DNA from 2 places in the Sphaerisporangium sp. NPDC005288 genome. Region 1 is predicted to be linked to the other one. Evidence: riboswitches for the same ligand, from Rfam matches in the RefSeq annotation. Region 1 holds a riboswitch; the other holds the start of a gene.
The links. Region 1 has a riboswitch for S-adenosylmethionine ahead of thrC (threonine synthase). Riboswitches for the same ligand answer to the same signal wherever they lie in the genome.
Positions count from the first base shown of each region.

Region 2: it holds a riboswitch for S-adenosylmethionine, as region 1 does, so the genes downstream of both, ABZU32_RS24785 (aminotransferase class V-fold PLP-dependent enzyme) here and thrC (threonine synthase) in region 1, are expected to answer to the same signal.

Region 1 covers NZ_JBEXGT010000046.1:54,816-59,021, forward strand. The annotation lists gene ABZU32_RS33255 (cold-shock protein) at 1-68, opposite strand, end outside; gene ABZU32_RS33260 (MoaD/ThiS family protein) at 462-737, opposite strand; gene thrC (threonine synthase) at 751-2,043, opposite strand; SAM riboswitch class I at 2,058-2,224, opposite strand; gene ABZU32_RS33270 (sigma-70 family RNA polymerase sigma factor) at 2,440-3,006, opposite strand; gene ABZU32_RS33275 (trehalose-6-phosphate synthase) at 3,172-4,206, shown strand, end outside.
Region 2 covers NZ_JBEXGT010000027.1:107,789-111,994, forward strand. The annotation lists gene ABZU32_RS24775 (cytochrome P450) at 1-603, opposite strand, end outside; gene ABZU32_RS24780 (TerC family protein) at 734-1,525, opposite strand; SAM riboswitch class IV at 1,690-1,805, shown strand; gene ABZU32_RS24785 (aminotransferase class V-fold PLP-dependent enzyme) at 2,017-3,297, shown strand; gene ABZU32_RS24790 (NADH-quinone oxidoreductase subunit D) at 3,427-4,206, shown strand, end outside.

The DNA.
Region 1 (4,206 bases):
CCACCGTCTACCGCGATGAAGCCGTAGCCCTTGTCCGCGTTAAACCATTTGACGGTGCCCTGCGCCACTTTCCGACTCCTCTTGCTGGGCTCCGGACCCCGCCCACTCCTCCGCGAGGTCCGTGACCTTCGGAGCCGAGACGCATGCGAACTCCTCGGCTACGTCGATCGTTCTCGACCATACCTGTGGCAAGGGTTGAAGCAACAGAGTCAATCGGGAAACTACTACTTGACGTTCGCTCTCAGCGGCACTCGGCTATTTCCCGCTCGCGTTTAGTTAGTTGACAATTACACTAACGGAGGGCTCGGTAATCACTTCTATTATGATAGTCGTCCCGCTACCGGGCCCCCCTTGCGGACATGGCGACGCCCATGCGTCCAGCTAGGACGCATGGGCGTGATGTGACTGATGGGGCCGGTGAGACTTGAGCACGCCTCACAAAGGCCAGAAGGGCGCGGAGGTCAGCCCCCGGCGACGGCGGGGATCACCGAGATGTTGGTTCCTTCGGGGGTTGCGGTGTCGAGACCGTCGACGAATCGGACGTCCTCTTCTCCGACATACACGTTGACAAAACGGCGGATCTTGCCCGTTTCGTCCAGAATACGGGCCCCGATTCCCGGGAAGTCGGCGTCGAGCTTCTGGAGCACCTCGCGCAGGGTCGCCCCGTCACTGCTCACCTCCGACGCGCCGTCGGTGTAGGTGCGAAGAATCGTCGGAATCCGCACAGAAACGCTCATTTATCGGGCCCTTTCAGGAGTGGTCGGCGACAGCCGTACGAAATGCGTCGAGCGAAGGACGGATGACCGCGGTGGGCCTCGCCTCGGCGGAGACCGCGTCGAGCGTCTTGAGGCCGTCCCCGGTGTTGAGCACCACCGTCTCGGCCTCCGGGTCGAGCAGGCCGTTGGAGACGAGTTTGCGCAGCACGCCGACGGTCACGCCGCCGGCGGTCTCGGCGAAGATGCCCTCGGTGCGCGCCAGCAGCCGGATGGCGTCCACCACCTCGGCGTCGGTGACGTCCTCCACCGCGCCGCCGCTGCGACGGGCGATGTCGAGCACGTACGGGCCGTCGGCCGGGTTGCCGATGGCGAGCGACTTGGCGATGGTGTCGGGCTTGACGGGACGCACGATGTCGTGGCCCGCCTTGAAGGCCGCCGACACCGGCGAACAGCCCTCGGCCTGCGCGCCGAAGACCTTGTATGGGCGGTCCTCGACCAGGCCGAGCTTGATCAGCTCCCGGAACCCCTTGTCGATCTTGGTGAGCTGGGAGCCGGAGGCCACCGGGATGACGATCTGCTCGGGCAGGCGCCAGCCGAGCTGCTCGGCGATCTCGAAGGCCAGCGTCCTGGACCCCTCGGCGTAGTACGGCCGGAGGTTCACGTTGACGAAGCCCCACTTGTCGCCCAGCGGGTCGCCGATGAGCTCGGAGCAGAACCGGTTGACGTCGTCGTAGGTGCCCTCGATGCCGACCAGCCGGCCGCCGTACACCGAGGCCATGACGATCTTGGCCTCTTCGAGGTCGGACGGGATGAACACGCAGGCGTCCAGCCCCGCGCGCGCCGCCGCGGCCGTCACCGCGCCCGCGAGGTTGCCCGTGGAGGAGCACGACAGGGTGTGGAAGCCGAAGTTGCGCGCGGCCTCCAGCGCGATGGCGACGACCCGGTCCTTGAACGAGTGGGTCGGGTTGCCGGAGTCGTCCTTGACATGCAGGCTGCGCAGGCCCAGTTCGCGAGCCAGGTTGTCGGCCTTGACCAGCTTGGTCCAGCCGGGCGCCAGGTTGGGCCGGGAGGCGACGTCGGCGGGAACCGGCAGCAGCCCGCGGTAGCGCCAGATGTTACTCGGACCCGAGGCGATCTGCTCACGGGTCACCGCCGTCCCGGTCTCGCCGGGAGAGCTCCAGGTGTAGGCCACTTCGAGTGGCCCGAAACACTCGGCACAGGCGAAGATCGGTCCCAGGTCGAACCTGGTGCCGCATTCGCGGCACGAAAGAGCGACGGCGGGGCCGAAGTCGAGCGTGGTCGTTGTCTCAGCTGTTGCGAGCGCCATGAAGCGAGGCCTTTCCCTCATCTTCGCCCGGACCACCTTGGTCACAGGCCGGAATTGGCACCTGTCCCGGCCGGTCTCACTGGTCTTTGAGTGCCGCGTCGTTCGGCAGACGCGGATGACCACAGCCGGGAGGGTTGCCGGGGCTTCGCAGGGCCGGTCCCTCCACCCCTCTGGATGAGCAATATGAAGTTGTGATCCCGCTTGTATCACAAGCAGGCCTTAAGAACTGTACCTCGCCCACCGGCGCGGACGGCCGTCCGTCTCATTCTCCGAGACGTGAGAGCACGATGGAAGAAACCGAAGCCGCAGGTGAGCACGTTGCAAGAAGCGTGGCGAGAAGCTCCGTCCCGGAACAGAGCAGGCAGGCAGAGGGCGCGTGACGCACCGCGCGGGCCGCTAGGCGAAGGGCCGGCCGTAGGCGTCGCCGAGCGCCGCCTGGACGTACTTGCGCGCCTGGTGGATGCGCGACTTGGCCGTGCCCAGCGGGATGCCGAGCTGCTCGGCGACCTCGTTGTAGTCGAGCTGGCAGATGTCGCGCAGCACCAGGGCCTGGGCCAGCTCGGGCTTGTCGGCCTCCAGGGACTCCATCGCGTCGAGCAGGTCGAGCCGCGACCCGGCGATGACGCTGACCCTGCGCGGGTCGGCCCGCAGCTCGGGCAGTTCATCGGCCGTCTGCTCGGCCGCACGGCGCTTGAGGGTGCGGTAGGTCGTGCGGGCGCAGTTGGTCGTCACGATGTGCAGCCAGGTGGAGAAGCGGGCCCGCCCCTCGAACCGCCCGATGTTGCGCGCCACGGCCAGCAGGGTGTCCTGGCAGGCCTCCTCGGCGTCCTGGTGGTACGGCAGCAGCCGCGAGCAGTGGCGCAGCACGTCGGCCTCGATGCGGCGCAGGAGCTCGCCCAGCGAACGGTGGTCGCCCGCGGCGGCCGCGCGGGCCAGATCCTCGGTCGTCTCGTCAAGCGCCATGCCCCGAGCTCCTCTCGACCGCCTGCGGCCAGCCCTGACCTGACCGCCAACCCATCTTATTGGGAGCGTTAAATTCAATTAATCTGCGGCCAGGTGCGCGTCACAGCGGAGATGAACCGGCGAGGGACGACCGCCGCAGGGCGGACGAGGAGTGGTGATGGGCGGATGAACACAGTTCTGCTGGCCTCCAACAGGGGGCCCGTGTCGTTCACGCTCGCCGATGACGGCACGCTGACGATGCGCCGCGGTGGGGGCGGCATGGTCTCCGGCCTGTCCGAGGTGGCCAAGGACGCCGAGGTGCTGTGGGTGTGCGCGGCGCTGTCCGACGGCGACCGCAGCGCCGTGCGGCTGGCGTCGGGCGGGCGCCTGGACCAGGCCGGCTACGACACCGGCCCGGTGCGCATGCTGGACATACCGCCCGCGACGTTCCACCGGGCCTACAACGCGGTGGCCAACTCCACGTTGTGGTTCGTCAACCACCTGCTGTACGACACGCCCAACTCGCCGCAGTTCGACATGCGCTTCCGCCGGGAGTGGGAGTCCTACCAGGACTACAACGCCGCGTTCGCACTGGCGCTGGCCGAGGAGGCCGCGCACGGAGCCCGGGCGATGATCCAGGACTACCACCTGACGCTCGCTCCGGCGATGCTGCGGGTGGAGCGCCCTGACCTGCGCATCTCCCACTTCTCGCACACCCCGTGGGCGCCGCCGGAGTACTTCTCGCTGCTGCCCGACGACATCGCGGCCGAGCTGCTGACCGGCATCCTCGGCGCCGACCAGGCCGGCTTCCTGACCGCGCGCTGGGCCTCGGCGTTCATGGACTGCTGCGAGACCCTGCTCGGCGCCCAGGTCGACCGCGTCCAGCGCACGATCACCTACGAGGGACGCACGACCCGCATCGGCGTGCACCCTCTCGGGGTCGACGGTGACGCGCTGTGGGCGCGGGCCCTGGAGCCGGACGTCGAGTCGCACATGCTGGCCCTGCGCGAGCGGGTGGGCGACCGCAAGCTCATCGTGCGCATCGACCGCACCGAGCTGTCCAAGAACATCGTCCGGGGGCTGTCGGCCTACCGGCAGTTCCTCGCCGACCATCCCGAGTGGCACGGCAAGGTCGTGCACCTGGCCTTCGCCTACCCCTCCCGGCACGACCTGCCCGAATACCGCGAGTACACCGCCGCCGTGCAGCGGTGCGCCAAGCAG
Region 2 (4,206 bases), on a different contig from region 1:
GGCCAGCGCGCGCAGATAGGCGGCGAACTCCGACGCCGCGCGCACCGCCGTGTGCTGCGCCTCGACCGACGGCGCGAGCTCGTACATGCCGCACATGCCGGCCGACCACGGGCGCAGCAGGTGCCGGTCGGCCTCGGGGACGCCGAGCATCTCGGCGATCACCGTCACCGGCAGCGGCTCGGCCACCTCGGCGATCAGGTCGCCGCCCCCGCGCTCGACGAAGCCGTCCACCAGCTCCCCGGCGACGCGGCGCACCCTCGGGCGCAGCTCCTCGACCATGCGCGGCGTGAACGCCTTGGAGACCAGCCGGCGCAGCCGGGTGTGCACCGGCGGCTCGACGTCCAGCATCCCGCCGCGGGTCACCCGCCAGAACGGCTCCTGGAAGTCCGGCTCCGGCCGCCTGCCGAACTCCTCGTGCGAGGCGACGTGCAGGTACGAACGGCCGAGCCTGCGGTCGCGCAGCGCCGCGTTGACGTCCTGGTGCCGGGCCACGAGCCACTGGCCGGTCGGCTCGAAGAAGCTGACCGGCCGGCTGTCGCGGAGCTCCCCGTAGGCGTCGTAGGGATGGGCGACGAAGGCCGGATTCCACGGGTCGAAGCGCACGACGTCATGGTAATCGGGATATCCCGCCACGTCTCACCTGGCCGTCCAGGGATGAGCATCGCCACCGGCCAAGGGAGTGGCCGGCGCACCGCCCGGAACAGCCCTCGAGCCGCACGGAGCGCCGCCGGGGTCAGCGGGCTTCGGCGGGCGGCGCCGGGGCGGCGTCGGGCGCGCCGGTCTCCCCGTAGCGCTCGTGCAGTTCCACCGGCCGCTGGGCGCCCGCCTTCTTGCGCGCACGGATGTTGAGCAGCTCGACCACCAGCGAGAACGCCATCGCGAAGTAGATGTAGCCCTTGGAGATGTGCTGATCGAAGCCCTCGGCGATCAGCACGACCCCGATGAGCAGCAGGAACGACAGCGCCAGCATCTTGATGCTGGGGTACTTCTCCACGAACGCGCTGATCGGCCCGGACGCGAACAGCATGATCACCACCGACACGACCACCGCGGCGACCATGACGCCGATCTCGTCGACCATGCCCACGGCCGTGATCACCGAGTCCAGCGAGAAGACCACGTCCAGCAGCATGATCTGGATGATCACCGAGGTGAACGAGGCCGCCACCCGGCCGCCGGAGTGGCCCGAGGCGCCCTCCAGGCTGTCGCCGATCTCGAAGGCGCTCTTGCCGAGCAGGAACAGCCCGCCCAGGATCAGGATCAGATCGCGCCCGGATATGTCGTGCCCGAACACCGTGAACAGCGGCTCGGTCAGCCGCACGACCCACGACAGCGCGAGCAGCAGCGCCAGCCGGCTCACCATCGCCAGCCCCAGGCCGACCTTGCGGGCCAGGTCACGGCGCTCCGGCGGCAGCTTCCCCGCCAGGATGGAGATGAAGATGATGTTGTCGATGCCCAGGACGATCTCCAGGGCGACGAGGGTCAGGAACCCGATCCATATCTCCGGATTGAGCAGCCAGTCCATCGCGCCTCCTCGGGCCGGGCGTCGGTCACGTCACGGCCCCCGTCCCGGGGAGCCCGTCCCCTGTCAACGCGCGAGGGTCGGTCAAAGTTCGCGATTCGTGAAACGTGTCACCCCTGCCTCATGAGGTTGCGGACAGGCGGGGGAGCCGGGTTATAGTCCCGGTAGGTCATGAGTGCCAGCGTCAAGCCCCGGCTCGCTGGCCGGCAACCCTCGCGCTCGCGGCGGGGTGCCCCGGGTGAGGACCAGGTCCGGCACGAGGTGTGCCGGGCAAGCGCGGGCTCCGTCACACCAACGCCGTGACCGGGTCCCATGACCTTAGGAGGCCGGCGTTGACCGCTCTCACCATCCTGCAGAGCTCCTCCCCCGCCGTTCACGGCACCACCCCGCCGCCCCCCGGCACGTCCCCGCTGCCCTCCGGCACGTTCTCGCCGACCTCCGGCACTTTCTCGCCGGCCGCCGATGCTTTCTCGCCGGTCCCCGGCACGTCATCCCTGGTCCCCGGGGCGAGCGCGCGTCCGGACGCGCCCGCCGTGCTCGGCGCCGACCTGGAGGTGCCGGTCAAGGGCGGGCGCCTGCTGCCGTACGCCAACCTGGACTACGCGGCCAGCGCGCCGTGTCTGGCGCCGGTGAGCGCCGCCGTCGCCGCCGCGCTTCCGGCCTACTCCAGCGTGCACCGGGGCGCCGGGTACGCCTCCCAGCTGACCACCGCCCGCTACGAGCAGGCCCGCCACACGGTGCGGGCCTTCGTCGGCGCCCGCCCCGGGGACGCCGTGGTGTTCACCCGCAACACCACGGACGCCTCGAACCTGCTGGCCCGCTGCCTGCCCGGCGGCACCACCGTCGTGGTCTTCGAGACCGAGCACCACGCCTCGCTGCTCCCCTGGCCCGACGCCGTGCGGCTCGCGCCGCCCGCGTTCGCCGGCGAGGCGGTGCGCGCGGCCGACGAGGCCCTCGCGGCCATCGACGGGCCCGCGCTGCTGGTGGTCACCGCGGCCTCCAACGTCACCGGCGAGCTGTGGCCGATCGCGGCGCTCGCGCACATCGCCCACCGGCACGGCGCGCGCATCCTGGTGGACGCCGCCCAGCTCGTCCCGCACCGCCGGCTCAACCTGACCGCGCTCGACCTTGACTACGTGAGCTTCTCCGGGCACAAGCTGTACGCGCCCTTCGGCGCCGGCGCCCTGGTGGGACGGGCCGACTGGCTCGCCGAGGCCGAACCGTACCTGCGGGGCGGCGGCGCCTCCAAGGCCGTCACCGGAGGCGCGGGCCAGGGCGCGCCGCTGTCCACCGAGTGGAGCGCCGACCCCGAGCAGCGGCACGAGGCCGGCACGCCGAACGTCCTGGGCGCCATCGCGCTGGCCGCCGCCTGCGACGCGCTGTCGGCCACCGGCTGGACGCCCCTGGTCAAGCAGGAGGAACGCCTTCTCACGCTGCTGCGCGACGGCATCGCCGCCATCGACGGCGTCCACGAGCTGTCGCTGTGGGGGCCCGGCCACCCGCGCGTCGGCATCGTCTCCTTCGTCGTGGACGGCTGGACGGCGCGCGAGGTCGCCGAGGCGCTGTCCGCCGAGTACGGCATCGGCGTGCGCGACGGGAAGTTCTGCGCCCACCCCTTCGTCCGGCACCTGCTGGACGCCGTGGGCCGCTCCGCCGACGGTGACTGCGCGGACGGCACCACCGGCGCCGTCCGGGCGTCCATCGGCATCGGCACGACCGAGGAGCACGTGCTTCGCCTGGTCGCCGCCCTCTCAGATCTTGTCTCCCGCCGCTGACGTGACAGCATGGGGTTCATGACCGAACCTCGCGGAACTCGCGGAGGTCCCGGAGCCGGCGGCGCCGCCACGGGCGTCGAGCGGGTCGTCGCGGTCGGGACCGGCGCCAAGGAGCTCGCCACCGAGGACATGATCCTCAACATCGGGCCCCAGCACCCCTCGACCCACGGCGTCCTGCGCCTGCGGCTGACCGTGGACGGCGAGCGCATCGCCTCCGCCGAGCCGATCATCGGATACATGCACCGGGGCGCCGAGAAGCTCTTCGAGGTGCGCGACTACCGGCAGATCATCGTGCTGGCCAACCGGCACGACTGGCTCTCGGCGTTCGCCAACGAGCTCGGCGTGGTGCTCGCGGTCGAGCGCATGCTGGGCATGGAGGTCCCGGTGCGGGCGGTGTGGGCCCGCACGCTGCTCGCCGAGCTGAACCGCGTGCTCAACCACCTGATGTTCCTCGGCTCCTATCCGCTGGAGCTCGGCGCGATCACGCCGGTGTTCTACGCCTTCCGCGAGCGCGAGACGTTGCAGGCGGTCATGGAGGAGATCTCCGGCGGGCGCATGCACTACATGTTCAACCGGGTCGGCGGCCTGAAGGAGGACCTGCCGTACGGCTGGCTGGACCGCGTGAGGCGGGCGGTCGCCGAGGTGCGCGGGCGGCTGCCCGACATCGAGCGCCTCATCCACGGCAACGAGATCTTCATCGCGCGCACACGCGGCGTCGGGGTGCTCGACCGCGAGACGATCATGCAGTACGGCGTCAGCGGCCCCATCGCGCGCGCGTCGGGCGTCGACCTCGACCTGCGCCGCGACGAGCCGTACCTGGCCTACGGCGAGCTGCCGGTCAAGGTCGTCACCCGCACGGCCGGCGACTGCCACGCCCGGTTCGAGGTGCTGCTCGACCAGGTGAAGGCC